Regions from separate parts of the Caballeronia sp. LZ024 genome, predicted to be linked through region 1. Evidence: riboswitches for the same ligand, from Rfam matches in the RefSeq annotation. Region 1 holds a riboswitch; the other holds the start of a gene.

Region 1 (13,824 bases):
TCATGCCGCTCGACGAGCGTATCGAAGAGCGCGAGTTTCGCCGCGTCGTCCATCGTCTTCCACGCCTTGATCTCCGCGCGATTCCTGAAGCATCCTTCGCAGAGGCCCGTCGCCTGATCGAGGCGGCACACGTTCGTGCACGGCGAGCCGATCGGCTGCTGCGATTTCGCGCGCTCGATCGTAAAGGCGAGTTCGAGCGGCGGTTCTTTTTCGACGATCGTTGCAGGGGTCATTGTCATAGCGGTTCGCCGCGAAAGAGCGCGGCAGCGGCAGCCGGATTCGACGGCCAGTAAGCGTGCATGTACGTCGCGATGACCGCTCCGCGCCGGTACAGCGCTTCGCCCGCCGCGCCGGTGGTCGCGTGCGTCGCGGTCAAAAGCGGCTGCATCGGTGTGGCGACGCTCGAATAGTGAAACGTGTGGCCGGTCAGCGTGCCGTGCGACGTTTCGATGCGCTGCATCGCGAGCCGTGTAAGGCGCGGCTGCATCGCGGCTTCGCCGGGGATGAGGCCAAGCATTGTGTGCTGCGCACCGTCGATCGTCTTCAGCGCATCGAGCAGATAAAGCATGCCGCCGCATTCCGCTACGACCGTTCGTCCGCGCTGCGTGTGCTTCCTGATCGAGGCCGCCGAGCGCGCATTGTGCACGAGCGTCGCCGCGTGCAGTTCGGGATAGCCGCCGGGAAGATAAAGCGCGTCGGCATCGTCCGGCACGGGTTCGTCGGCGAGCGGCGAGAACGTTTCGACGCGCGCGCCCATCGCGTGAAGCAGGTCGAGGTTCGCGGGATAGATGAACGAGAACGCGGCATCGCGCGCGATGGCGATGCGCATGCCGTCGAGAAGACGCGGCGGCGCGTCGTGCGCCTGGTCCTCGAATGTGACCGCGGGCGGCAACTCGCCGAGCGCGGTCTTCGCGATGGCGTCGGCCGCGCGATCGAGACGCGCGTCCAGATCGGCGATTTCCGCCGCCTGCGTGAGACCGAGATGACGGTCGGGCAGCGCGATGTCGGCGGCATTCGACAGATGCCCGCAATAGCGCAAGCCTTCGGGCAACGCTTCGCCGACCATCTGCGCATGCCGCGCGGACGCCACCTTGTTCGCGAGCACGCCATGAAACGGCAACTCGGGACGATAACGCGCGAGCCCGAATGCGACCGCGCCGAAGGTCTGCGCCATGCCGTGCGCGCCGATCACGGCGAGCACCGGCACGCCGAACGCGATGGCGAGATCGGCGCTGCTCGGCGTGCCGTCGAAGAGACCCATCACGCCTTCGATCAGGATCAGGTCGGCCTCGCGCGCGGCATCGGCCAGCAGCGCGCGGCACGCGCCGGTTCCCACCATCCAGAGATGCAGCGAGTAGACGGGCGACCCCGACGCGCGTTCGAGGATCATCGGGTCGAGGAAGTCGGGACCGGTCTTGAACACGCGCACGCGCAGCCCTTGCCGCGTGTGATGGCGCGCGAGCGCGGCGGTAACCGTGGTCTTGCCCTGATGCGAGGCAGGCGCGCTGATGAAAAGGGCGGGGCAGGTGTGCATCGGATCGATCGCCTTCAGTACTCGACGCCGCGTTGCGCCTTCACGCCCTGCTCGCGATACGGATGCTTGACGAGCCGCATCTCGGTGACGAGATCGGCGGCTTCGATCAGCGCATCGGGCGCATGACGGCCGGTGACGACCACATGCAGCGTCGCGGGCCGCGCGTTCAGCACGCCAAGCACTTCATCGAGCGGCAGGTATTCGTACTTAAGCACCGTGTTGAGCTCGTCGAGGACGACCATCTGGTACTCGCCGCTCTTGATCATGTCGCACGCGGCGTCCCAGCCCTTCCTCGCGGTGGCGATGTCGGCCTCGCGGTTCTGCGTGTTCCAGGTGTAGCCGTCGCCCATCGTGACGAAGTCGCAGTTCGCGATCGCGCCGAGGAAATCGCGCTCGGACGTATGCAGCGCGCCCTTGATGAACTGCACGACGCCGAGCTTCATCCCGTGGCCGAGCACGCGCACGGCCATGCCGAACGCGGCCGTCGTCTTGCCCTTGCCGTTGCCGGTGTTGACGATCAGCAGGCCCTTCTCGTGATCGGCGGCGGCCTGCTTCTTCTCGTGGCCTTCCTTGCGACGCTGCGTCATGCGCAGGTGCGATTCGGTATCGGTTTTCATGCGTGGCTCTTCGAATGATGAATTGAGTGATCGGCGGCGATGGCGACGGTCACATCGTCGACGATCGTCTTCGGCACGACGATGCGTCCCTCGTGCGACGCGAGCAGCGCGCACGGTTCGCAGACACCGCCGACGCCCAGATGCTTGCGGACCTGCGCGGACGCCCGTGCGTGCGTGTCGACGCCTTCGATCTGTTGCGCCGTGAAAAGCTGCAGCGTCAGGCGATGGCGCTCGCAGAACGCGAGCAGCGCGGCCCCGTCGGACTTGCCTTCGATGCTCGCCACCGCGCGCACGTTGGCGAGTGCATGCGCGCCGGGCGCATCGAGCGCATCGAGTGCACGCTGCACGGCGGCTTCGATCTCCTCGACGCTCACGCCGCGCCGGCAGCCGATGCCGAGCACGATGGAAAGCGTCGTCATGACGTGCCTGCCGATGCATCGAGCGCGCTTGCGATGCCGAGTCCCGCCACCGATCCGATCACGACGATGGCGGGCGCGCCGAGCGCGGCCGCCTTGACGGCATCGGGCAGCTTTTCGAGCGGCGCAAGCAGATGACGCTGTTCGGGACGCGTGGCGGCTTCGATGGCGGCGGCGGGCGTCTGCGGATCGAGGCCGGCCGCGATCAGCGCCGCGACGATGTCAGCAAGCCGCCGCATGCCCATATAGATGACGAGCGTCATTTTTGTCGCGGCGAGCGCGGCCCAGTCGGGTTCCCGGCTGCCGTCGCCGCTGCCGGCATCCTTGCTTGCGCCATGCCCCGTCACGAACACGACGCCCATCGCATGATCGCGATGCGTGAGCGGAATGCCGATGGCGGCCGGTGCCGCGATGCCCGCAGTGATGCCGTGGATCACGCCGACCTGCACGCCCTCGGCGGCGAGCGCCTGCATTTCCTCGCCGCCACGCCCGAACACGAACGGATCGCCGCCCTTCAGTCGCGCGACGCGGCGTCCCGCATGCACGTGCGCGAGCATCAGTTCGAGGATGACGGGCTGCGGTGTCGAAGGCTGGCCGCCGCGCTTGCCCACATAGGTGATGAGCGCATCGCTGCGGGCGAACGCGAGCACGTCGGGGCTGACGAGATCGTCGACGAGCACGACGTCGGCTTCCGACAGCGCCTTGACGGCCTTGAGCGTCATCAGTTCGACGTCGCCGGGGCCTGCGCCGATCAGGTCGACGCGGCCTTGCGGCGCGGTCATGCGGCACCTCGCCGGTTCGGGCGATGGCGCCATGCAGGTTCCGCACGTTCGCGCGCGATAGCTGGATTCATGTGATGCGTCTGGGATGCAGTGCGCACCGCGGTCCGTCCCTCGCGGACGCGGGCGTTCGGCCAGGGCAACGGTGCGATGCACGCGTTGCCGGCCACTTGCGCTGGCCGGTATCCGGGCTTGCGACTCACTCCGTTCGCCTTCCCGCTCGTCGCCTCGCAGTGGCCGTGAAGAGAATGCGCGGCAGGTTGAGCCGCTAGTCGCGTACCGTTGCGGGGACAGCACAGATTGGCACTTGGCCCTGAGGCTATTGTGCTCCTGTTTCCCGTTTGACTATGCGGGCCTCGACGAGCCGCGCATGAGCACCAGACGCGGGGGAAAGATAACACAGGAGGGGCGCGGGAAGGGGCGTCCTTTCTTGACGCTCGTGCGCTTGCAGCCTAGACTTGCTCGCATTCTGGTGCTCGCGCGCGTTGCTCTTCGCGCGCGGTTAAACGGGAAGCAGGAAGCGTCCGGTCCGCCACGGATCGTCGCCAACCTGCGCTGCCCCCGCAACGGTAAGCGAAAGCCGCACGTCGCGCATCGTATCGATGTCGCGCGCGCGGCCATGCCGGCTTCGGTGCACGTGCGTTCGCCGCATCTGCATTGCTCCACTGCGCGTTTGTCATGCCCATCGCGCGGGAAGGTGAAGCGGCGTTTTCGTCAGCCCGGATACCGGCCAGACAACAGAACGGATCGTCGTCGCGGGGATGCGGCGCGCGGTTCAATTCCTCATGACGCCTGGCGCTTCGCGCATGACACGTATCGCCAGGGCGCAGCAGAACACTCACGGAGCAACGGATGCAAACGCGCAAAATCCCGGTGACGGTCGTAACCGGCTTTCTCGGCAGCGGCAAGACCACGCTCATGCGGCATATTCTCTCGCACGCCAATGGTCTGCGCATTGCAGTGATCGTCAACGAATTCGGCGAGCTTGGCATCGACGGCGAGATTCTCAAGGGCTGCGGCATCGGCTGCGAAGATGAACCGTCGTCGGGCGAACGCAATCTCTATGAGCTTGCGAACGGGTGCCTCTGCTGCACCGTGCAGGAAGAGTTCTATCCGGTCATGGAGCAGCTCGTCGAGCGGCGCGATGCCATCGATCACGTGCTGATTGAGACGTCCGGGCTCGCGTTGCCGAAGCCGCTCGTGCAGGCGTTCAACTGGCCGTCGATCAAGAATGCGTTCACGGTCGATGCCGTCGTGACCGTCGTTGACGGACCGGCTGCGGCGAGCGGCCAGTTCGCCGCGAACCCGCAAGCCGTCGATGCGCAGCGGCGCGCCGATCCGAATCTCGATCATGAATCGCCGCTGCACGAGTTGTTCGAAGACCAGTTGGCATCGGCCGATCTCGTGATCCTCAACAAGACCGATCTCATCGACGAAACCGCGCAGGCCAAGGTCGAAGCGCTGATTCGCGGCGAGATTCCGGCCGAAGTGAAAATCGTGCCCGCGCACATGGGACAGCTTGACCTGCATGCGTTGCTCGGGCTGCAATCCGCGTCGGAAGACACGATCCATCTGCGCCACGATCACCACGGCTCGCCCGATGAAGAAGGCCACGCCGATCATCATCACGACGACTTCGATTCGGTCGTCGTGAGCGCGCAAGTGGAGTCGCGCGAGCAGGTCGTCGCGGCGTTGCAGATGCTCGTCGAAGCGAACACGATTTATCGCGTGAAGGGTTTTGCCGCGCTGCCGGGCGCGCCGATGCGGCTCGTCGTGCAGGGCGTCGGCAAGCGCTTCGACAGTTACTTCGACCGCCGCTGGAAAGCAGGCGAAGCGGCAAGCCGGTTCGTGCTGATCGGCGAGGATCTCGACCAGCCCGCGTTGCAGGAAGCGCTGACGTCCGCGCTGTCCCGCGTTCCTGCGCAGGCGTAAGGCGATGCATCTGCTGCGCACGACGCCGGGCGGATTCGTCGATGACGCAGCGGGCGTCATGCGCATCGAGCAGACGCCCGCGCCGATCGTCGTGCTGAGTTCCGCCGACACCACGCTCTCGCTGCTCGCGAGCGCGGTGCCGCGTCTGGAAGCGGGCTTTCCGGCGGTGCGGCTCGCGAACCAGGCGTTCCTGCGCCAACCGGCGTCGGTGGACTTCTACGTCGACGATGTGTTGCGCCATGCGCGCGTCGTGATCGTGGACCATCTTGGCGGCGAAGCCTACTGGCCCTACGGTATCGAACGCATCGTCGCGCTCGCGAAGCGTGAGAAGCAGACGCTCGTGATGTTCTCCGGCGACCTTCAGGAAGACCCGAACCTCGTCGCGAAGAGCACGGCCGATCCCGCGTTCTGCCACGAACTCTGGCGTTATCTGCGCGAAGGCGGCGCGCAGAACGCGGAAGAGTTCTTGCGCGCGATCGGTCATCGCGCGTTCGGCTGGGGCCGCGAAGCGCGTGCGCCGAGCGCGTTGCCCACGGTCGCGCTTTATCATCCGGCACGCGAAGTGGCGACCATCGACGACTGGCGCGCGCGCTGGACCGAAGGCGCGCCGGTGGTGGCGATACTGTTCTATCGCGCGCATCTGCAATCGGGCAATACGGCCGTGTTCGATGCGCTCGTCGACGCGCTCGAAGCCGAGGGCATGAATCCGTTGCCGATCGCGATGTCGTCGCTGAAGGACGCGGTGAGCCGCGAAGTCGTGCAGCAGTTGTGCGCGGATCATCGCGCATCGCTCGTGCTGAATACGACGGCGTTCGCCGCCGGCGTGATCGACGATCCGGCGCCGTTCGAACTGGCAGGCGATGCGCCGGTGCTTCAGGTGATCCTGAGCGGCGGCAATCGCGACGACTGGCTGAAGGACAACCACGGTCTGAACTCGCGCGATGTCGCGATGCATGTCGCGCTGCCCGAAGTCGACGGCCGCATCATCACGCGCGCGATCAGCTTCAAGGGGCTCGCGTATCACTGCAAGCACACGCAGGTGGATGTCGTGCGTTATCAGCCGGACCACGAACGCGTGCGTTTCGTCGCCGAACTGAGCCGCCGATGGTCTCATCTGCGATCGACCGCGAATGCGCAGAAGCGCGTCGCGCTGATCCTCGCGAACTATCCGCTTTCCGAAGGTCGCATCGGCAACGGTGTCGGGCTCGATACGCCGGCGTCGGTCGTCAACATCATGACGATGCTGCGCGATGCGGGCTATCGCGTCGGTCCGCTTCCCGCCGATGGCGACGCGCTGATGCGCGCGCTGACCGAAGGCGTGACCAACGATCCGGTCGTGCGCGACCTGCGTCCCGCGCTGCAAAGCCTCGCGCTCGACGACTATCTCGATGCATTCCACAAGCTGCCCGCGAATGTGCAGCAAGAGCTGAACGAACGTTGGGGACCGCCCGAAGCGGACCCGACGGTTCGACGCGGCCGCTTCATGATCGCGGGCTGGCGTTGCGGCGAAGTCTTCGTCGGCATCCAGCCCGCGCGATCGCGCGAACGCGGCGACTACGCGAGCTATCACGACGCGGAGCTCGTTCCGCCGCATTCCTATCTCGCGTTCTATTTCTGGCTGCGCGGGCGTTTTTCCGTCGATGCGATCGTGCACGTCGGCAAGCACGGCAATCTCGAATGGCTGCCGGGCAAGAGCATGGCGCTCTCCGGTTCATGCTGGCCGGACCTGACGCTCGGACCCATGCCGCATCTGTACCCGTTCATCGTCAACGATCCGGGCGAGGGCAGTCAGGCGAAGCGCCGCGCGCAGGCGGTGATCGTCGATCATCTGATGCCGCCGCTCACGCGCGCCGAAAACTACGGGCCGTTGCAGGACCTCGAACGGCAGGTCGACGAATACTACGAAGCGCTGATGGTCGATCCGCGCCGCGCGAAGCTGCTGCGCAAGTCGATCCTCGAAGGCATCGTCGCGCAACGGCTGCACGAAGAACTCGGGCTCGCCGCCGCCGATGACGACGCGCTCCTCACGCGCACCGACGCCTATCTCTGCGAATTGAAGGAAGCGCAGATCCGCGACGGCCTGCATACGTTCGGCGCGTCGCCGCAAGGCGTGCAGCGGCGCGACACGCTGCTCGCGCTCGGCCGCTTTCCTGTCGGCGACGCGCAGGGCGCGAACGCGAGTCTGCTCACCGCACTCGCACGCGACCTGCAACTCGGCGACGCGTTCAATCCGCTCGACGCCGACTGGGCCGCGCCGTGGACCGGACCGCGTCCCGCCGCGCTGCTCGACGTGACGGAGGCGGCGTGGCGTCATCACGGCGACACGCGCGAACGTCTCGAACTGCTCGCGACGAAGCTGCTCGACGCTTCGCAAGCGCCGGACGCATGGCCCGCGACATCGCTCGTCCTTGAGCGCCTGCAAGGCGACTTGCTGACACGTCTCGACGCATGCGGGCCGCAAGAACTCATGCAGCTTCGGCGCGGGCTCGAAGGACGCTTCGTGCCGCCGGGCCCGAGCGGCTCGCCTTCGCGCGGGCGCCCCGACGTGCTGCCGACCGGCCGCAACTTCTACTCCGTCGACACGCGCGCGCTGCCGACGCAAGCGGCCTGGTCGATCGGCCTCAAGTCGGCGAATCTGCTGATCGAACGGCATCTCCAGGATCATGGCGACTATCCGCGCGCGGTCGGGCTCTCGGTGTGGGGAACAGCGACGATGCGCACCGGCGGCGACGACATCGCGCAGGCGCTCGCGCTGATGGGCGTGCGCCCGAAGTGGGCGGCGGGCAGCCATCGCGTGACCGACTTCGAGATCCTGCCGATCACGATCTTCAACCGTCCGCGCATCGACGTGACCTTGCGCGTGTCGGGCTTCTTCCGCGATGCGTTCGCGAACCTCATGCATCTGTTCGACGCGGCCGTGCAGGCGATCGCCGAACTCGACGACGAGCCCGAAGACCTCAACCCGATCCGCGCGCGCATCATGCGCGAGCGCGACAAACTCGTCGCGCGCGGCATCGACGCGAAGGAAGCGCGTGCGCGTGCCGGCTGGCGCGTGTTCAGCACGAAGCCCGGTGCGTATGGCGCGGGCCTGCAGGAACTGATCGACGCGAAGCAATGGCAGGACGACGGCGACCTGTCGCGCGCGTTTCAGAGCGCGGGCGGCTACGCGTATTCGCAGGCCGGCGACGGTATCGACGCGCGGGAGACGTTCGGCGCGCGGCTCGCAGGCATCGATGTGGTCGTGCAGAACCAGGATAACCGTGAGCACGATCTGCTCGATTCGAACGACTATCACCAGTTCCAGGGCGGCATGGTCGCGGCGGTCAGGCATCTGTCGGGTGCGCAGCCGGAGGCGTACAACGCCGATCACAGCAACCCCGCCGCGCCGCGCATCCGCACGCTGAACGAAGAGATCGCGCGCGTGATCCGCTCGCGCGTGGTGAACCCGAAGTGGATCGACGGCGTGAAGCGACACGGCTACAAGGGCGCGTCGGAGCTGGCGGCCACCGTGGATTATTTGTTCGGCTACGATGCGACCGCGCGCGTGGTGTCGGATCATCAGTACGCGCTCGTCACCGATGCCTACGTGAACGACGCCGACACGCGTGCGTTCATGCAGCGCCACAATCCACACGCGCTGCATTCGATCTGCGAGCGGCTGACCGAAGCGATGCAGCGCGGTCTGTGGCAACACCCCGGCGACTATCGCGCGCAAGTCGAGCGGCATCTGCTCGACGCCGAACAGCAACTCGAAGGCCAATGACCTTGAACGAATCTTCCGTATTTCCCTTCGCTGCGCTGGTCGGGCAGCAGCCGTTGCAAGAGGCGCTGTTGCTCGCCGCCGTCGATCCGGCGTTGGGCGGCGTGCTCGTCACCGGCCCGCGCGGCACGGCGAAGTCGACGGCGGCGCGCGCGCTCGCCGAACTGCTGCCCGAAGGCCGGTTCGTCACGCTGCCGCTCGGCGCGAGCGAGGAGCAACTGATCGGCACGCTCGACATCGAAAGCGCACTGCGCGATGGCGGCGTGAAGTTCTCGCCCGGTTTGCTCGCAAAGGCGCATCGCGGCGTGCTCTATGTCGACGAAGTGAACCTGCTGCCGAATCCGCTCGTCGATCAGTTGCTCGACGTCGCCGCGAGCGGGGTGAATACGGTCGAGCGCGACGGCATCTCGCATCGGCATGAAGCGCGCTTCGTGCTGATCGGCACGATGAATCCGGAAGAAGGCGAACTGCGTCCGCAACTGCTCGACCGCTTCGGGCTTGCGGTGGAACTCGGCAATTGCTTCGAGGCGTCGGTGCGGCAGGACATCGTCAAGGCGCGCCTCGCGTTCGATACCGACAGCCAGGCGTTTCGCGAGCGTCACGCACGCGAGCAGGCGGCGCTCGCGCAGCGCATCCACGATGCGCGCGCGCAACTCGCGAACCTCGATTTCGACGATGCCGTCCACGCGCGCGTGAGCGAGCTTTGCATCGCGGCGCAGGTCGACGGACTGCGCGCCGATCTCGTGATGCTGCGCGCGGCGCGTGCGCTCGCGGCATTCGAAAGTGCGCATGCGATCGGTGTAGAACATGTGGAGCGCATCGCTCAATCCGTGCTGAAGCATCGACGGCGCGAGGGCGAGAAGCCGCAACAATCTCAGTCACAAGCGCACGCAAATCCGCCAGCAAGCGACGCGGACTGGGGCTATCTGCCGCCCGAACCCGTCGAAACCGCGACGGTCAAGAACGTAAGGCCGTTGCAGCCAAAAAAAGCCTGAGCCATCGAAGGCCGGGGCCGGAAGCCGAGGCAGGCCGCCTTCGATGGCTCGAATCGCAGCCGGCGGGACGCACGATCACGCGCGAAGGCCGCGCGAGCCGTTCCATCGACTGGATGCAGACCTTGCGCGCGAAACGGCATGCGCCGCTCGAAGCGCGGCATGTCCGGTTTCGCCGCAAGGGCGGCGAGGGCGCGGCGCTCTATTGTTTCGTGCTGGACTGCTCCGGTTCGATGCTCGCGGGCAAGCGGCTCGCGCTGGCGAAGGGGCTGCTCGTCGCGCTGTTCGACCGGGCGTATCGCGAGCGGGCGGAGGTGGCGCTCGTGTGTTTCGGCGGCGGGCGGGCCGAAGTGCGTCGTCAGCCGGGCGCGGCGCACTGGTGGAACGAGCACTGGGTCGCGCCGATCGGCGGCGGTGGCGGCACGCCGCTCGCGCTCGGCGTGCGTACCGCCGCGAACGTGCTCGCGCGCGCGTCGCGCAAGCGGCCCGCGCAGGAGCGCTGGCTGTGGCTCCTGACGGATGGCCGCACGTCGGATACGCCGTCGCGTCCCGTCGATGCGGACCGCGTCGTCATCGTCGATTTCGAGCGCGATGCGATTCGGCTCGGTCGCTGCGCGTCGCTCGCCGAGGCGTGGGACGCGCAGTACAGCAGCGCCGACGACCTTGTCTACGGTTTCTCACAGTACCAGCGCGGCGTATAGACCCACTCGCTTTTCGCGTCCTTCGGAAAGCCGCGCGTCGTCGACGAGCCGACGATCACCATCGTGCGCATGTCCACCTGATCCGAGCGCAAGGCGTCGAGCGTCGTCGTGACGAGCGTCTCGCCCGGCCTGCCGACGTCGCGCCCGAGCACCACCTTCGTTGCGCCCGCGCGATACGCGCGCACGATGTCGAGCGCACGATCCAGTTGCCACGGCCGCGCCCGCGACACCGGGTTATAGAACGCCATCACGAGATCGGCCTCGGCCGCGTGCCGGAGCCGCGTTTCGATGATCGACCACGGTTTCAGATTGTCCGACAGCGACAGCATGCAGAAGTCGTGGCCGAGCGGCGCGCCCGCGCGCGCGGCCGTCGTGAGCGCGGCCGAGACGCCGGGCACGATCTCGAGTTCGACGCTCGTCCATGCGGGCTCGCGCGCGTGCGCTTGGTCGAGGGCTTCGAGCACGGCCGCCGCCATCGCGAACACGCCGGGGTCGCCCGACGATACGACCACGACCCGGCGCCCTTCGCTCGCGAGTTCGAACGCATGGCGCGCGCGCTGCATCTCTTCGCGGTTGTCGCTCCCGTGGACGCGCTGATCGTCGCGAAACGGGCCCGCCATCCGCACATAGGTGTCGTAGCCGAGGATGTCGTCGGCTTGCGCGAGCGCTTGCTTCGCCGCCGGCACCATCAGGTCCGCGCTGCCCGGGCCGAGACCGATCACGGTCAGCTTGCCGCGCGCGCGGCCGGTCGTCGACGGATCGACGGGACGTGCCGACACCGCGAGCACGATGTCCTGCGACACGAAGCGCTCGCTCGCGTCCGTTGGCGGTTCCGCGTTGAAACGCAGCGGCACGCCGAGCGTTCGCGCGGCTTCGGCGAGCGGTTCCGAGGCCGCGTCGCGCAATGGCGCCAGCAGCACCGCGAGCGAAAGCGGCGCGATGCCGTGTTCGCGCAACGCGAGGCGCACCCGTTCGGCAATGTCGCCGCGCGAAGCTTCGCCGACCCACGCGACGACGCAGCGCGGATGAATCATCAGGTCGTCACCTTCGCCCGGGCGCGCGATGCGCGAAGTCACGCGAATCGCGAGCCGTGCGTCCGGGGCGCGCGGCAGGCCGGCATCGTCGAGCCAGGGCGCGGCGCCTTCGATGCGCATCGGAGCGCCCGCGAGCAGGTCGGACACGAAGCGCTTGCCGTGCTCGATATCGGCGAGGACGTAGCCTTCCGGCGGATTCAGCAGGCACGTGCCGAAGCGTAATTCGCCGCTCGTCGTGATCGCGGGCGCGGTGTCGAGCGCCCTGGCGATCTCGCGTGCCATGACGTTCACGCCGGACAGCCCGCCGACGAGCGGCACGACCGCGCTGCCATCCTCGGCCACCGCGAGCACCGGCGGCTCGGCGCCCTTGTTCGCGAGACACGGCGCGATCGCGCGGATCACGATGCCCGCCGAGCACAACGCGACGATCGGCGTGCCGGCCGCATACAGCGCGCGCAAATGCGCGCCGAGTTCCGTGAAAGCGACATCGGCTTCAACGACGCGGCGCGCGAGTCCGTGTACCTTCGCGCCGGAATAAGCCGACTGGATGCGACGTGCGGTATCGAGCGCACCCGGGCCAAGCACGACGATCGCGACAATCGCCACGTCCCGGTTCAAGCCTGCCATTTTTCCCCCGGCACGACCAGCAGCGAGAAATACGGCGACGCCATCGGATCGACTTCATCGAGCGGCACGATGCGCTGATTCGCCATCGTCGCGCGTTCCACATACAGCGCCCGTTCCGCGAGCCCGAGTTCGACCAGGACGCGCCGCACTTTCTCGAAGTTGCGGCCGAGCTTCATGACGACCGCGGCATCGGCGGCTCCGAGACGGCGCCGCAGTTCGTCCTCGGGCAGCACGCCCGAGAGCACCGCCAAGCTCTGGTTGCGATACACGAGCGGCGCGCCGAGCACGGCCACGCCGCCGAGCATCGAACACACGCCCGGCACGACATGCGCGTGAAAGCGCTCCGCGAGCCGGTCGTGCAGGTACATGTACGAGCCGTAGAAGAACGGATCGCCTTCGCAGATCACCGCGACGTCGCGTCCCGCTTCGAGATGATCGGCAATCGCGAGCGCCGATTCGTCGTAGAACGCGCTGATGATCGTCTCGTAGCAAAGCGGCGGTTCGAGCGCTTCTGTCGTCACCGGATACACGAGCGGCAGGCGCGTCTGTGCGTCGTCGAGATGGGCCTCGATGATGCCGAACGCGTTGCCCTTCTTGCCCTTCGCGACGAAGTACGCGACCACCGGCGCAGCTTTCAGGAGGCGCAGCGCCTTCACCGTGATGAGTTCCGGATCGCCCGGACCGACGCCGAGACCATAGAGACGCCCGCTCATCATTCGGCCTCCGTGGCGAGCGCGTTGACGGCGGCCGCGGCCATCGCGCTGCCGCCGCGCCGTCCCTGCAACGCGACGAACGGCACGCCACGGCTGTCGGCGGCGAGCATCGCCTTCGACTCCGCCGCGCCGATGAAACCGACCGGAAAGCCGAGAATCAGCGCGGGCTTGGGCGCGCCCGCATCGATCAGGTCGAGCAGGTGAAAGAGGGCGGTCGGCGCATTGCCGATCGCGACGACGCTGCCCGCCAGATCCGGCAGCCACAGTTCGACGGCTGCCGCCGAGCGCGTGTTGCCGAGCGCGCGGGCGCGTTCGGGCACGGACGCGTCGGCGAGCGTGCAGATCACGCGGTTGTTCGCCGGCAGCCGCGCGCGCGTGATGCCTTCGGCGACCATGCGCGCGTCGCAGAGAATCGGCGCGCCGGCCGCGAGCGCTTCGCGGCCCGCCGCGCCCGCGCCCGGCGAAAAACGCAGGTCGTCGATGGCGTCGACCATGCCGCACGCGTGAATCACGCGCACCGCGAGCTTTTCGAGGTCGGCCGGAATGGCGGCGAGATTCGCTTCGGCGCGGATCGTCGCGAACGACTGGCGATAGATTTCCTGTCCATCGCGAATGTAATCAAGCATCGGCAGTGCTCCGGGCGAGCCAGGCGGCCGCCTCTTCGATCGTGATGTTGCGGGCGATGCAGCGCGCGTCCGTGTTCGATTGCGCTGCGTGCT
Region 2 (15,494 bases), on a different contig from region 1:
GCGCACTGGTCGCTCGTCGAGGCGCCGCTCGATCTCGCGGGCGCGCTCGCTTCGGCGGCGCGCGTCGGCCATTGCGTCCTGATCGACTGCCTGACGCTGTGGCTCGCCAATCTGCTGTGCCCCGCCGAAGGCAACGAAGCGGCCGCCGTCCCCGAACACGCCCTGAACGCCTTCGACACCGCGCTCGCCGATGCGCCGGGCAAGATCATCGTTGTGAGCAATGAAATCGGCATGGGCGTCGTGCCGCTCGGCTCCGTGACGCGTCTTTACGTCGACGAACTCGGCCGCCTGAACCAGCGCGTCGCCGCCGCGAGCACCCGCGCGCTCCTGATGGCCGCGGGCCTGCCGCTCGTGCTCAAGGGCTAGGCGCGATGCTCATCCTCTCCTTCTACGCCATGACGATGCTCGCGATTGCGGGCGTCGTCGTCGACCGGCTGATCGGCGAGCCGCGCACACGCCATCCGCTCGTCGGCTTCGGCACGCTCGCGGTGCGCCTCGAAGCGCGCATGAACAGCGGTTTTCGCGCCCGGCCGGCGGGCATTCTCGCGTGGTTCGCGGCCGTGGTGCCGCCCGTCGCGATTGCGTGGCTGCTGGTGAGCGTGCTGCCGTTTGCGCTGGCATGCATCGTCCACGTCGTGCTGCTGTGGTTCGCGCTCGGCGCGCGAAGCCTGCGCGACCACATCGCGCCGATCGCGCGCGCGCTCGGCCGAGGCGACCTCGACGAAGCGCGCACGCTCACCGCGCGCATCGTGTCGCGCGAGACCGCGAACGCCGACGAAGGCGCGCTGTCGCGGGCGGCAGTCGAATCCGCGCTGGAAAACGGCAACGACGCGATCTTCGGCGCGCTCTTCTGGTTCGCCGTCGCGGGCGGTCCGGGCGCGCTCGCGTTTCGTCTCGCCAATACGCTCGATGCGATGTGGGGCTACCGCACGCCGCGCTATCTGCGTTTCGGCTGGGCGGCCGCCCGCTTCGACGACGTCCTCAACTTCGTGCCCGCGCGCCTCACCGCCGCGAGCTACGCGCTCCTCGGCGACACGCGCACAGCCTGGCACTGCTGGCGCACGCAGGCGCCGTCGTGGGACAGCCCCAATGCGGGCCCGGTGATGGCGTCGGGCGCGGGCAGCCTGAACGTGCTGATCGGCGGACCGGCGGTCTATAACGGGACGCTGGAATCGCGTCCCGTGCTCGGCGCGGGAATGGCCGCGATGCCCGTGCACGTGGTCGCGGCGTTAAAGCTCGTCGAGCGCTCGACGGTGCTGTGGCTCGCGCTTTTGCTCGTGGGCGCGTTCATCAGCGTGGGCGCGCATGTCTGAGCCGATTCATGAGCCGATTCATGAGCCGATTCATGAGCCGATCCGCCACGGCGGCAACCTGCGCGAAGCCGCGCGCCGCTATTCGATTCCGCTCGAAGACTGGCTCGACCTCTCGACCGGCATCAATCCGCTCGGCTTCCCGGTGCCGCCGGTGCCGCCCGACGCGTGGCGGCGCCTGCCCGAAGACGACGACGGTCTCGCCGAAGCCGCCGCGCTTTACTACGGCGCGAAGGCGGCGCTGCCCGTGGCGGGAAGCCAGGCGGCGATCCGCGCCCTGCCGCCGCTCCTTGCGCGTGGCACGGCGGCGGTGGCACCACTGACCTACGGCGAGTACGCGCCCGCCTTCGAGCGCGCGGGACATCGCGTCGTGCCGCTCGACGTGTCGGCGCACGAATTGCCCTCGCACGTCGAGCACGCGATCGTCGCGAACCCGAACAATCCGACCGCCGAACGCATCCCGCGCGACACGCTGCTGCACTGGCATGCGCAGCTCGCGAAGCGCGGCGGCACGCTGATCGTCGACGAAGCATTCGCCGATGCCTTCGATCCCGCCGGTCCGCACGCGTCGCTCGCCAACGAGACGGATCGCGAAGGTCTCGTCGTGTTGCGCTCGGTCGGCAAGTTCTTCGGTCTCGCGGGCATTCGCGCGGGCTTCGTTCTCGCCGCCGCGCCGTTGCGCGCCGCGCTCGCCGGGACGCTCGGCGCGTGGACGGTGAGCGGCCCGGCGCGTCACGCGGTCGAGGCCGCGTTCGCGGACCGCGCATGGCAACGCGCGACGCGCGAGCGGCTCGCCATCGATAGCGCGCGTCTCGCGGCGCTGATCGCGCAGCACGGTTTCGACGACGTGAAGTCGACGCCGCTCTTCGTCTGGTTTCAGGCCGCCGATGCCGCGTCGCTGCAACACACGCTCGCCACGCGCGGCATCTGGACGCGCCTTTTCGAGCCCGCCGGAATGACGCCGAGCCTGCGCATCGGCCTGCCCGGCTCCGAGGGCGATTGGGCGCGGCTTTCGCGGGCCTTGTCGGAGCGTCGCGCGTGATGGCGCGATGCTTCGCGATGTTCGCCGCGTTGGCGTTCTGCGTTCAAGCCCAGGCCGCGCTCACCGTCACCGACGACACCGGCGCCGCCGTCACGCTCGACGCGCCCGCGCAGCGCGTCGTGAGTCTCGCGCCGCACGTCACGGAACTGCTCTTCGCGGCGGGCGGCGGCGCGCGGGTCGTCGGCGCGGTGACTTACAGCGATTACCCGAGCGCCGCGCAGTCGATCCCGCGCGTCGGCGACAACAAGGCGCTCGATCTCGAACTCATCGTCGCGATGAAGCCGGACCTGATCGTCGTGTGGCGGCATGGCAATGTGGCGCGCCAGACCGAGCGCCTGCGCGACCTGCACGTGCCGCTCTACTTTAGCGAGCCGCAGCATCTCGCCGACATCCCCGCGACCATCGACCGGCTCGGCGTCCTGCTCGGCACGAAGGAGACCGCGGCGAGCGCATCGAATGCCTTTCGCCGCGACATCGCGCGATTGCGCGCGCGGTATGCGAGCCGTGCGGCGGTCGGCGTGTTCTATCAGGTCTGGGACGATCCGCTGATGACGCTCAACGGCGCGAGCGTCTTCAGCGAAGTGATCGAACTGTGCGGCGGACGCAACGTGTTCGCGAACCTGAAGCCGAACGTGCCGACGATCTCGACCGAAGCCGTGCTCGCGGCCGACCCCGAGGCGATCGTCACGGCGACCGTCGGCGCGACGAATTCCGGCCGGTCGTTGCCGGCGTTCGAGCGCTGGAAGAAGTGGCCGTCGTTGATGGCGGTTGCGCGCAACAACCTCTTCGGCATCGACGGCGACCTGATCAGCCGCCCGACACCGCGACTCGCGCTCGGTGCGGCGCAACTCTGCGAAGACCTCGACGCGGCGCGCGGACGGCGTCCGAAGTAATCACGCGTTCCAGCGCACGAGAAACCACTCGCCGCGCGTGCGCCTGAGCCACACGATGCCGCCATGATCGATCGCCCATTGCAGCACGCTCGCCGTTCTCGCTTCGATCAACCGCGCCGTCAGCACGCGAATCACGCCCGCATGCGTGACGACATGAACGGGCGCATCGCCTTCGCGGCACGTCTCGTCGAACCATCGGCCGACGCGCGCGCTGAACTGCGCGAGACTCTCGCCGCCATGCGTGCGCGCGTGGTCGAGATCGTCGGCCCATGCATCGAGCGACGTGCGATCGATGTCGTCCCACGCGCACCCTTCCCACGCGCCGAAGTCCATTTCCATGAGACGCGCATCGGCGTGCGATGCGCCGAGCGCGTCGGCCAGCAACGCGCAGCGTTGCAGCGGACTCGTATGCCAGACGCCTGCGCACGCAGGCACCTTCAGCGCGCGCATCCGTTCGTCGAGCACGCGCGCCGACGCCGCGACATCGTCCGCGAGCGGCACATCGCTTTGACCGTAGCACACGCCCGCATCGACGCGGACGGCGGGATGACGTATCAGGACGAGATCCATCCGAGTCCGATCAGGTAGATCGCCAGTTCGAAAAGTTGCTGCGCGAAGCCGAGACAATCGCCCGTATAGCCGCCTAAGCGCCGCACGAAGTACCGGCCGATGAGAAAGCGCAGCGCGGCGAGGACGGCGAGCGTCAGACAGCCGAGCCGCCAGTCGGGCCAGAAAAGCCACGGCAGCCCGCAGACCGCCGCGAGCGCAAACGCCGTCGCGCTCATGCGTTGCGCCACCGGCTTCGCTTTGCCTTCGGCGCGCACGTAATCGAGCGTCAACAGATAGCTGATCGCGAACGTGCGGCTCGCGGCGTGCGCGGCGAGCATCAACCATACGGCGCGCGTCGGCGGCAACGCGGCGAGCGTCTGCCACTTCAACGCGAGCGAAACGACGAGCGCAATCGCGCCGAACGCGCCGATGCGCGAGTCATGCATGATGCGCAGCACATCGTCGCGCGTGTAGCCGCCGCCGAACGCATCGACGCAGTCGGCCAGACCGTCTTCGTGGAAGGCGCCGGTCAGAACGAGCGTCGCGGCCATCGAGAGCAGCACGGCGACGCTCGCCGGCAACACGCGCAACGCCGCGAGATAGACCAGCGCGGCAACGCCGCCGACCATCAGCCCGACGAGCGGAAAATAGCGCGCCGCCGCGTTCAGATACTGCCGCTCGAAGCCGACCCAGCGCGGCACCGGCACGCGCGTGAAGTAGCCGAGCGCGGTGAGGAAATAGCGCAGCTCGTCGAGCAGACGCGGCGTGGGATCAGGCATCGCGGTCCGAGACGCCGGCGGATTCGAAGCTCGCCATCTCGTCGACGAACGCGACGGCCGCGCGAAGGAGCGGCAACGCGAGCGCCGCGCCCGTGCCTTCGCCGAGACGCAGGTCGAGTTGCAGGAGCGGCGCGGCATCGAAGTGCTGAAGCATGCGCGCGTGCCCCGCTTCGTTCGATGCATGCGCGAACACGCAGTAGTCGAGCACGTCGCGCGAGATCGCATGCGCGACGAGCAGCGCGGAGCTGGCGATGAAGCCGTCGACCAGAATCGTCATGCGCGCTTTCGCCGCGGCGAGAAAGGCGCCCGCGATCATCGCGATCTCGAAGCCGCCGAAGGTCGCGAGCGTATCGACGGGATCGGCGCTTCTCGCGTGACGTTCGAGCGCCGCCGCGAGCACGTCGCGCTTGTGGCTGACGCCCTCGTTCGACAAACCCGTGCCGCGCCCGACGCAGACGTCGATCGGCAAGCCGCACAGACGGCTCATCAGGCACGCCGCCGCCGATGTATTCGCGATGCCCATCTCGCCGAAGCCGATCACCGTGGTCCCGAGCGACGCGTGATGACGCACGCGCGATGCGCCCGCCTCGATTGCCTGCAAGGCTTCGTCGCGCGTCATCGCCGGTTCGTGCGCGAAGTTGCGCGTGCCGCCGCGCCGGATCGCGATGTCGACGAGGCCGGCGCTTCCGGGCAGCGCCGTCGCGACGCCCGCATCGACCACTTCGAGCGTCATGCCGACCGAACGCGAAATCGCATTGATCGCGGCGCCGCCGGCAAGAAAATTCGCGACCATCTGCACGGTCACTGCCTGCGGATACGAACTCACGCCTTCAGCGGCGATACCGTGATCGCCCGCGAACACGATCATCGCGGGACGTTCGATGCGCGGCTTCGTCGTCTGCTGGATCAGGCCGATTTGGAGCGCGAGCGATTCGAGGCGGCCGAGACTGCCCGGCGGTTTCGTCTTCGTATCGATGATGTGTTGCAGTTCGGCCTGCAAAGCGCGGTCGAGCGGTTGCGGAAGGTCCTGGATGAGCGACATCGGTTCGTCCTTTGAAAGCGGTTCAGTCCGGGAAGCGGGGCACGAGCGCTTCGTGACCGTCCTGGCGGATCAGCGTGAGCGGATAGCCGAACGCGGCGCTCGCGCGCTCCGCGCTCAGTACCTCGCGAGCGGGGCCGGCGTGCGCGCGGCCCGCGCCGTCGAGCAGGAGCGCATGCGTCGCGTAACGGCGCGCGAGGTTGAGATCGTGACACGAGAAGATCACCGTGCGCGTATCGCCGCGCTCGCGCATCCATGCGTCGAGCGCGTGCAGGCAGTCGATCTGGTGATGCAGGTCCAGATGCGAAAGCGGTTCATCGAGCAACAAGAGCGGCGCGTCCTGACACAGCGTCGCGGCCAGCGCGACGCGCTGCCGCTCGCCGCCCGACAGCGACAACACGTCGCGCGCGGCGAACGCAGCGAGCCCGAGCCGGTCGAGCGCCGCGTGCGCGGCGTGGCGGTCCGCTTCGCTTTCCCAGCCCCCGCCGGTCAGATGCGGAAAGCGGTTGAGCATCACGATGTCGAGCACGGTCGCATCGAACGCATCGTGGCTGCTTTGCGGCATCAGCGCACGACGCCGCGCGAGGTCGGCGGCGCGCCAGTCGTCGAGATCGACGCCATCGAGCGATACCGAACCTGCCAGCGCCTTCGACAGACCGGCCAGCGCGCCGATGAGCGTCGTCTTGCCCGCGCCGTTCGGCCCCGCGATGCACCAGATTTCGCCGGGCGCGAAGGTCTGCGTGAGCGATTCGACGAGCGTGCGGCTCGCGGCCTGCAACATGAGGCCGGTGACGCGAAGGCTCGCGTTCATCGCGGCCTCCGCAGCAGCATCCAGAGAAAGACGGGCACGCCGATCAGCGCCGTGATCACGCCGACGGGCAACTGCGCCGGCGCGATGGCCGTGCGCGCGATCAGGTCCGCGCCCATCACCGCGACGCCGCCGCCGAGCGCGGCGGCGGGCATCAGCATGCGCTGGTCGTTGCCGAACGCAAGCCGCAGCACGTGCGGCACGACGAGCCCGACGAAGCCGATCGTGCCCGCCGTCGTCACGGCCGCTGCCGCCGCGAGCGACGCCACGAGATAGATGAAGAGGCGCAGGCGCACGACGGGCACGCCGAGCGCCTGCGCGGCGGCATCGCCGCGCAGCAGCACGTTGAGCTGCGGCGCGACGGGCACGACGACGACGAACGCGACGGCCAGCGCGACGAGCGCGGTCCACGGTGTCGCGACGCCGTTCAGGTCGCCGGTCAGCCAGAAGACCATGCCGCGCAGGCGGCTCTCCGGCGCGAGCGCGAGCATCAGCGTGATGAGCGCGCCCCAGCCCGCGGCGATCACCGCGCCCGTCAGCAGCAGACGCGGCGAGGCGTCCTGCGGCTCGCCGCGCCACAACTCGCGGCGCGCCAGGCCGAGCACGAGCAGGATCGACAGCAAGGCGCCTGCGAACGCGGCCACGTCGACGCTCCACCACGGCATCGACACCAGCATCGCGCCGAGCGCGAAGGTTGCCGCGCCGCCGGACACGCCGAGCACGTAGGGCTCCGCAAGCGGATTACGCAGAAGCACTTGCAGCAGCGCGCCGGCCATCGCCAGCAGCGCACCCGAGGCAAAGCCGGCGAGCGCGCGCGGCAGGCGCAGGCTCAGCACGATCTCGTCGATCACATCGGACGACGATGCGCGCGCATGCAACAACGCGTCGATCACCCGCAGCGGCGGCAGCGCAAAGCTGCCGAGCGCGAGCGACGCCACGAACACGACGAGCGCCGCCACCGCGAGCGCGCTCCAGATCGCGGCGGCGCGGCCCGCGTTCATGCCGCGCGCGGGCGGGCTCCCGGTGCTCACGTCAGCGCGCACCGTTCGCATCAGAGCTGCCGCCAGCCGATCGTGAGATACGCGCCGCGACGCGGCGTGTTGTACGAGTAAGCGAGTTCATAGTCCTTGTCGAACAGGTTGTCGATGCGCGCGTCCACGTACCACGACTTCGTGATGTCATAACGCGCCGACAGGTTCACGAGGCCGTAGCCCGCGAGCGTCGACTCGTAGTCGCTGCGCGCGCCGCTCACGATCCATTCGCCGCCCACGCGCCAGTGGCCGATCAAGCGATGCGCCGTGAACGCCGCGAAACGGCGCGCGCGGCGCGTGAGTTCCTCGTGATTCGTCTCGTCGACGGGATTTTGCAGCGTGAAGCTCGCGCGCACGTCGGTGGCGCCGACCTGCCCCGCCCACGATCCCTCGATGCCCTGCACCTTCGCGCGCCCCACGTTCTGCGCGATATAGAAGCCGCTGCCATCGGCGACATAATCGATCAGGTTCGAATAGCGCGTCTGGAACGCGGTGAGACGCAGCACGCCAAGCGCCGACGACGCGTACTGCAACGCCGCTTCCACCGAATGACTGCGCTCGGGCTGGATCGACGGATTGCCAGAGAACGGATAGTACAGATCGTCGAAGCTCGGGGCGCGAAACGATGCGGCGTAGCTTGCGCTCGCCTTCCAGTGCGCGTCGAAGTTGTAGCCATAGCCGAGATAGTAGCTGTTCGCGCCGCCGAAATCGGAGTACTGGTCGCGCCGCAGGTTCGCCTGGAACTGGCTCGCGCCGATGCGCCCCACATAACCCGCGAACACCGAGTTCACATGACGGTCGGGCGCGTCGAGCTGATCGGAATCGAGCGTCTGGTCCGTGTGCTCGTAGCCGAAGAGCAGCTTGTGACCGGCCGCGAGCCGCACGTCGTTCTGCCACAGGTACTGCCGGTTCTCCGAGTTGAAGCGGTTCGTATAGACGCCGTTCTGTTCGATGTTCGCGCGGTCCTGACCCTGCGCGATCGTGAAGTGCGTCGTCCAGCGGTCGGTCAGCCGGCCGTTCGCAAAAACGGACGCCGAGCGCACGCGGTCGTGCGATTCGTTGAGATCGGACGGGCGGCCGTAGGCGTCGTCAAAACTGTTGATGCCGTTCGACTGCAAGAATCGTACGCCGCCGTCCCACTTATCCGTGAACGCATGGCGCAGCGTCGCGGCGACGCTTTCGTTCAGATAGCCGTTCGCGTTCGGGTTCGCGCCCGGTGCGAGCGCCGGATCGATCGACGAGAAGCTGTCGGTCTTTTCGCGTGAGACGGTGAAGTCGAAGGTCGTGCGGCCATCGCGGTCGAGCGCGCCGTTCACGCCGAATTGCTGGCGCTGCGTGTGATAGCTGCCGTACTCCGCTTCGACGTTCACGCGCGGCGGATGAGCGCCGCCCTCTTTCGTGAAGACCTGCACGACGCCGCCGATCGCGCCCGATCCGTACAGCGCGGACACGTTGCCGTTCACCACTTCGATGTGGTCGATTTCGTCGAGCATCAGTTGCGAGAGCTGTGCGGCGCCGAGTCCCGCCGACTCGACGCGCACGCCGTCGATCAAGACGAGCGACTGCGACGACGCGGCGCCGCGCACGTAAAGGCCCGAGGTCGCGCCCGGCCCGCCGTTGCGCGTGATCTGCACGCCGGGGGCGAGGGCCAGCAGACCGAGCGCATCGGAGGCGTTGGTATCGGCGATGTCCTGCGCGTCGAAGAGCGAGGTCTGCGCGATCGTGTCGGCGAGCGGCTCGCTTGCGCGCGTCGCGGTCACGACGACGGGCGCGAGCGTCGTCGTCCCTGCATGGCCGTCGGCCGGATCGATGGATTGCGCGGACGAAGCGAACGGCATGCCACAGGCGACGAGCAGCACCGGACGCGCCGCGCGGGCGAAGATTGAAGACATGTGTGAAGCGTTTCCTGTCGATGACGAGCGCGGCCCGCTCCCCGCGGGCTTCATGCGCGTATCGGCACGGCGCGCGGAACAAGGCAAAGCGCGACGCACCCGACTCCTGGCCGGTATCCGGGCTGGCGACAGCATCGTCCCGCCTTCCCGCGCGTTGGCGCAGTGGCATTTAACGTTTGCCTCGGCCGCCTGTTTCAAGTGACGAAAAATGCGGGCAAAAACACGGGCAAAACGTATCGGGGACGACTTGCAACTTGCGTTGCGGTCGCTTACCGTTGCGGGGGCAGCACAGGTTGGCTCGTCCTTGCCGGACTTCGCTCCCTGTTTCCCGTTTGACTGCGTCCGCTTCGAAGGCGAACGCGAGCACCAAAAGTGCGGCAAGTTTAGGAGCCACGCCCGCGAGCGTCAAGAAAGCGGCGCGGATGCAAGAGGTCGGCGCGCGCTGCGATTGACGCGACGCAACGACCCGCTCTATCCACACACGTATTGCGCTGAAGAAATGCGTTTTTGCGCATGAAGGCGTGCTGTTACGTCTCGAAACGAGACATTTATCGGAAGCTCGGTTGAACCGCGCTAAAATGCGAGGTCTTTAGAGGACGCAGCACATGCTCAACGAACTCGAATCACTTTCACAGAACATCGGCCGGCTGATCAAGATCAGCGAGCGCCATCATCAGGCCCACCGCGCACTCGAAGAACAACTCGACCAGGTGCGTGCCGACTTCGCCGCCGTGCAGGTCGAACTCGCGCAGGTGCGCGAAGAGCGCGACACGCTGCAGGCGGAACGCGACGGACTCTCGGCGAAGATCGACGACGCGCAGGTGCGCCTGAACGCCATCCTCGAAAAACTGCCGCGCGCGAAAGCCGCGCCCGAGCCCGACAATCAAATGGATCTCCTTGGCCCCGATGCGTCGGCCGATTCTTCGTCTGATGCGCCCGAACACGCGCACGCCGGCGAGATGAACGGTGAACACAGCCACGGAGAAAAAGCATGAGCACCAAACAGATCGAAGTCTCCATTCTCGGCCAGCAATACCGTCTCGCGTGCTCGGCCGAAACCGAAGACGCACTGCGCGAAGCCGTGGCCCGCGTCGATGCAGAGATGAACAAGGTGCGCAATGCAAGCAGCGTGCGCGGCACGGACCGCATCGCGGTGATGGCGGCGCTCTCGCTGGCGTCGGAATTGCTTAAGCTGCAGAACAGCGTGCGTCATGGCGAGGCCTTCCCCGCCGAAGAAATCCGCCACACGGTGCACCGGATGAACGAGCAACTGGGCGCCGTCATCGCGCAATATGAAGCGCAGTGAGCACGGTCTCGCGACGAGCATGCTCATCACATGGCCGCCAGCGTGACAAGCGTTCTTAAATCGCGAAAGCTTAAAGTCGTTGCTGCATCCGACTGGCGATTGGTGTAGAGTTAGTACTCCCTGCCTGGTTCGCCAAGGTCATATATTCCTTGAACCAATGCCATTGTGCACGGTTGCGGAAATTTGTAGCACGGGCGCGCGCGTCACTCTGTCTGATGTACCCGAAGTGCTGCTTACTGCGACCAATCTTGAACCCCGGTTCAGGATGCCGGCCTAGCGGCTGAGGCGGGGACCTTATCTGAAACGGCATCGGTTTTTCCGATGCCGTTTTTCTTTGGCTGCCCGGTTGGCAGGCTGCTCAACACGCTCTCACATTCACATCGATCATGCGTTACTGGCTGATGAAGTCCGAACCGGACGAAGCGAGCATCGATCATCTCGCGCACGCGCCGAAGAAAACCCTGCCGTGGACCGGCGTGCGCAACTATCAGGCGCGCAACTTCATGCGCGACGCGATGCAGGTCGGCGACCGCGTGCTCTTCTATCATTCGAGCTGCCCGCAGCCCGGCATCGCGGGTCTCGCGGAGGTCGTCTCGACGGCGTATCCCGATCCCACGCAGTTCGATCCGAAGAGTTCCTACTACGATCCGAAGTCGACGCAGGAAACGCCGCGGTGGCTTCTCGTCGATGTGCGCTTCGTGAAGAAGACGCCGCTCGTCGCGCTCGCGACGCTGCGCGAACACAAGGAACTCGCCGACATGCAAGTGCTCGCGAGAGGCAATCGTCTCTCCATCACGCCCGTGACCGAAGCGCAATGGCGCTTCATCACCGAGCATCTCGTCTAAACGCGCGCAGGAACTTCGCGCGCTCGCGAGCCGCCTAAGTGACGTCGCAAATCAAGCGATTCCACACTCCCGGAGTTCCACGATGATCAAAAACAAAACCGCGTTCGCGCTCGCGGCCGCCGCCATTTCGAGCGCGGCGCTCACGATGTCGGCGACGGTCGCCGCGCAAACCGTGCTCACGCAGCCACAGCCTTCGGGCGTGCTGTCGCTGTCGGCGCAGGCGAGCACCGAAGTGCCGCAGGACACCGTCAACATCACGCTCTTCTACGAACAGGAAGCGCAGGACGCATCGTCGCTCACGACCACGCTCAACCAGCGCGCCGACGCTGCGTTGCGCACCGCAAAGGGCGTCGAGGGCGTGACGGCGCGTAGCGGCTCGTTCACCGTGTTCCCGTCGACCGATCGCGACGGCCGCATTTCCGCCTGGCGCGGCCGCACCGAAGTCGTACTGGAATCGCATGATTTCGCGGCGGCATCGAAGCTCGCGGGCAAGATGAGTTCGTCGATGCAGGTCGGCAATGTCGCGTTCTCGCTGTCGCCGCAGGCCCAGCGCGCGGCCGCGCAAAAGCTCTCGACGCAGGCGATCGACTCGTTTCGCCAGCAGGCGCAGGCCTCGGCGCAGGCGTTCGGCTACAGCGGCTATTCGATCCGCGAAGTCAGCGTGAATCACGACGGCTCGTCGCCGCGTCCCGTGATGATGATGCAGGCGCGCGCGATGAGCGCCGATGCGAAGATGGCCGCGCCCATGGCCTTCGAGGCGGGCACCTCGACCGTGACGGTCAACGTGTCGGGGTCGGTGCAGATGGCGCGCTAACGGAACGGCGCCTCGCGATGGCGAGGCGTCGTTCATGCGTCAGGCCGCGTTCGCGGGCTTCGACGGCAATCGCCCGTCGCGCCGGTAGGCCCAGATCATCATCGCGATCCCCACGACGATCATCGGCAGCGAAAGCCACTGGCCCATCGAGAAGCCGAGCGCGAGAAGGCCGAGATAATCGTCGGGCTCGCGCGCGAACTCCACCGTGAAGCGCGCCAGTCCATAGCCGATCAGAAAGAGCGCGGAGCCCGCGCCCACGGGCCGCGGTTTGCGCGAGAACGTCCAGATCACGATGAAGAGCACGAGTCCTTCCAGCGCGATCTCGTACAACTGCGACGGATGGCGCGGCAACATGTGATAGCGCTCGAAGATCTCCGTCAGATGCCAGCGCAGGTCCGCTTGCGGGTGCTTGGCGAGCCAGATCGCATCGTCGTTCGATGCGCCCGGGAAGAGCATCGCCCACGGCGCGTTCGGATCGGTCACGCGGCCCCACAGTTCGCCGTTGATGAAGTTGCCGAGACGCCCCGCCGCGAGCCCGAGCGGCACCATCGGCGCGACGAAATCGGTGACCTGCAGCCACGTGCGCTTGCGCTGGTACGCGAAGAGGACCATCGCGAGCGTCACGCCGAGAAAGCCGCCGTGAAACGACATGCCGCCTTCCCACACCTTGAAGATATCGAGCGGATGCGCCGCATACCAGCTCGCCTTGTAGAAGATCACGTAGCCGAGCCGGCCGCCGAGGATCGTGCCGAGCACGCCGTAGAACAGCATGTCGTCGATGTCGCGCACGGTCCAGCCTTGCGCCGCGACATGCGGCAGCCGCAGCCGCAGCCGGCCGACGACCACCGCCGTCACGAACGCAACCAGATACATGAGGCCGTACCAGCGCACGGCGAGCGGGCCGAGATGAATCGCGACGGGATCGAAATTGGGGTGTATGAGCATCGTAAGTTGTAGTAGCGGTTCGAGATGCGCGAACTCTCAAGCGAGCGATAAAGCGTGAGCCATGAGCGCGAACTATGAAGCAGGCACCGCCGCGCCGTGGGCGCGCACGATGTCGATGAAACCGGCGAGCACAGGACTGACCTCCGCCGCGCGCCACACGAGACCGGTCTCGACGAGCGCGCCGTTGCCCGCGCCGGATTCAGCAAGCGGACGATACACCACGCCCGTGCGCCGCAGATTACGCAGCGACTGCGGCACGAGCGCGACGCCCATGCCGGCGGACACGAGGCTCACGATGGTCTGCATCTGGATCGCCTCCTGTCCGATGCGCGGCGTGAGTCCACACGTGCCGTAGCAACCCATAATGATGTCATAGAAACCGGGCGCGAGCCGTCTCGGAAAGACGACGAGCGGCGTGGACGCCAGTTCCTGCAGGCTCACGGGCGTGTCCGCCCATTCGTGCGCGCCCTGCCCGAGTTGCTCGGCGAGTTCCGCCGGCAGCGCGACGACGAGCGGCTCGCGCGCGATCGGCAAGTACGAGAGCGCCGCCACGTGACGCGGCGGCAGCGGCGGAATCACGAGGCCCGCATCGATGCGGCCCGCGATCAGTTCCTCGATCTGCACGTCGCTGGTGGCCTCGGTGAGCTGCAGCCGAACGCGCGAAAAACGCGCGCCGAAATCGCGCAAGAGCGACGGCAGCAGGCCGTAGTCCGCCGTCGAGACGAACGCGAGCGACAGCACGCCCGCTTCGCCGCGCGCGAGCGATTGCGCGAGCGGCCTGAGCGCCTCGGCCGCCGAAAGCAGGCGCCGGACTTCCGGCAGCAGGTCGTGGCCGACCGGCGTAAGCTCGACGGATCGCTTCGTGCGCGCGAAGAGCGCGACGCCGAGCGCCTCCTCAAGCGCGCGGATCGCCTGCGACAGCGGCGGCTGCGTCATCGCGAGGCGCGCCGCCGCGCGGCCGAAATGCATTTCTTCCGCGACGGTCACGAAGTAGCGCAGCAGCCGCAATTCGACGGGGGGATTGCGCGGGTCCATTAATATCTCGTGCGACCTAATAAGCCCTGAATAATATATTGGACAGACACTTGCCGACGCTGCATTCTTCCGGCACTAGACGAAAAAATCCTCAAGGAGCCCCCAAATGGCCTTCAATCGCCGCTCGAAAAACATCACCCAGGGCGTGGCGCGCTCGCCCAATCGCTCGATGTACTACGCCCTTGGCTACAAGGAAGACGACTTCGACAAGCCGATGATCGGCATCGCCAACGGCCACTCGACCATCACGCCGTGCAACGCCGGCCTGCAGCGTCTCGCCGACGCCGCCGTCGAATCGATCCGGAAATCGGACGCGAACCCGCAGATCTTCGGCACGCCCACCATCTCCGACGGCATGTCGATGGGCACCGAAGGCATGAAGTATTCGCTCGTGTCGCGCGAAGTGATCGCCGACTGTATCGAGACCTGCGTGCAGGGCCAGTGGATGGACGGCGTCGTCGTGATCGGCGGCTGCGACAAGAACATGCCGGGCGGCATGATCGGCCTCGCGCGCATGAACGTGCCGGGCATCTACGTGTATGGCGGCACGATCCGTCCGGGCAACTGGAAGGGTAAGGACCTGACCATCGTGTCGTCGTTCGAGGCGGTCGGCGAATTCACGGCCGGGCGCATGTCGGAAGAAGACTTCAAGGGCGTCGAGAAAAACGCGTGCCCGTCCACCGGTTCGTGCGGCGGCATGTACACCGCCAACACGATGAGCTCGTCGTTCGAGGCGCTCGGCATGTCGCTGATGTATTCGTCGACGATGGCGAACCCGGATCAGGAAAAGGTCGACTCCGCCGCCGAATCGGCGCGCGTGCTGGTCGAAGCGGTCAAGAAGGACCTGAAGCCGCGCGACATCATCACGAAGAAGTCGATCGAGAACGCGGTCGCGCTCATCATGGCGACGGGCGGCTCGACCAACGCCGTGCTGCACTATCTGGCGATCGCGCACGCGGCCGAGGTGGAGTGGACCATCGACGACTTCGAGCGCATGAGGAAGAAAGTGCCGGTGATCTGCGACCTGAAACCGTCGGGCCAGTTCGTCGCCACCGACCTGCACAAGGCAGGCGGCATTCCGCAAGTGCTGCGCATCCTCCTTGATGCAGGTCTCCTGCACGGCGACTGCATCACGATCACGGGCCGCACGATCGCGGAAGAACTAAAGGACGTGCCGGGCAAGCCGCGCGCCGACCAGAAGGTGAT

Evidence for each region. A riboswitch is a leader RNA that binds a small molecule or an ion and turns the genes downstream of it on or off. The one in region 1 is predicted to bind cobalamin.
Region 2: linked by a shared signal. The riboswitch ahead of QCE48_RS03250 (TonB-dependent receptor domain-containing protein) and the one ahead of cobA (uroporphyrinogen-III C-methyltransferase) in region 1 are both predicted to bind cobalamin.

Annotation. Positions count from the first base shown of each region.
Region 1 covers NZ_JARUXL010000004.1:690,086-703,909, reverse strand. Annotated here, with positions in the region: gene QCE48_RS25380 (DUF1289 domain-containing protein) at 1-233, opposite strand, end outside; gene QCE48_RS25375 (cobyrinate a,c-diamide synthase) at 236-1,534, opposite strand; gene cobO (cob(I)yrinic acid a,c-diamide adenosyltransferase) at 1,549-2,151, opposite strand; gene QCE48_RS25365 (cobalamin biosynthesis protein) at 2,148-2,570, opposite strand; gene cobA (uroporphyrinogen-III C-methyltransferase) at 2,567-3,349, opposite strand; cobalamin riboswitch at 3,506-3,743, opposite strand; cobalamin riboswitch at 3,800-4,096, shown strand; gene cobW (cobalamin biosynthesis protein CobW) at 4,199-5,278, shown strand; gene cobN (cobaltochelatase subunit CobN) at 5,283-9,041, shown strand; gene QCE48_RS25345 (ATP-binding protein) at 9,038-10,033, shown strand; gene QCE48_RS25340 (VWA domain-containing protein) at 10,147-10,731, shown strand; gene cobJ (precorrin-3B C(17)-methyltransferase) at 10,698-12,392, opposite strand; gene QCE48_RS25330 (precorrin-2 C(20)-methyltransferase) at 12,380-13,108, opposite strand; gene QCE48_RS25325 (precorrin-8X methylmutase) at 13,105-13,731, opposite strand; gene cobG (precorrin-3B synthase) at 13,724-13,824, opposite strand, start outside.
Region 2 covers NZ_JARUXL010000001.1:661,648-677,141, reverse strand. Annotated here, with positions in the region: gene cobU (bifunctional adenosylcobinamide kinase/adenosylcobinamide-phosphate guanylyltransferase) at 1-366, shown strand, start outside; gene cbiB (adenosylcobinamide-phosphate synthase CbiB) at 372-1,313, shown strand; gene cobD (threonine-phosphate decarboxylase CobD) at 1,306-2,352, shown strand; gene QCE48_RS03280 (cobalamin-binding protein) at 2,352-3,245, shown strand; gene cobC (alpha-ribazole phosphatase) at 3,246-3,815, opposite strand; gene QCE48_RS03270 (adenosylcobinamide-GDP ribazoletransferase) at 3,800-4,573, opposite strand; gene cobT (nicotinate-nucleotide--dimethylbenzimidazole phosphoribosyltransferase) at 4,566-5,615, opposite strand; gene QCE48_RS03260 (ABC transporter ATP-binding protein) at 5,638-6,423, opposite strand; gene QCE48_RS03255 (FecCD family ABC transporter permease) at 6,420-7,472, opposite strand; gene QCE48_RS03250 (TonB-dependent receptor domain-containing protein) at 7,472-9,343, opposite strand; cobalamin riboswitch at 9,434-9,729, opposite strand; gene QCE48_RS03245 (ATPase) at 9,949-10,338, shown strand; gene QCE48_RS03240 (cell division protein ZapA) at 10,335-10,649, shown strand; RNA gene ssrS (6S RNA) at 10,764-10,945, shown strand; gene QCE48_RS03230 (EVE domain-containing protein) at 11,036-11,494, shown strand; gene QCE48_RS03225 (SIMPL domain-containing protein) at 11,577-12,308, shown strand; gene lgt (prolipoprotein diacylglyceryl transferase) at 12,348-13,253, opposite strand; gene QCE48_RS03215 (LysR family transcriptional regulator) at 13,326-14,288, opposite strand; gene ilvD (dihydroxy-acid dehydratase) at 14,395-15,494, shown strand, end outside.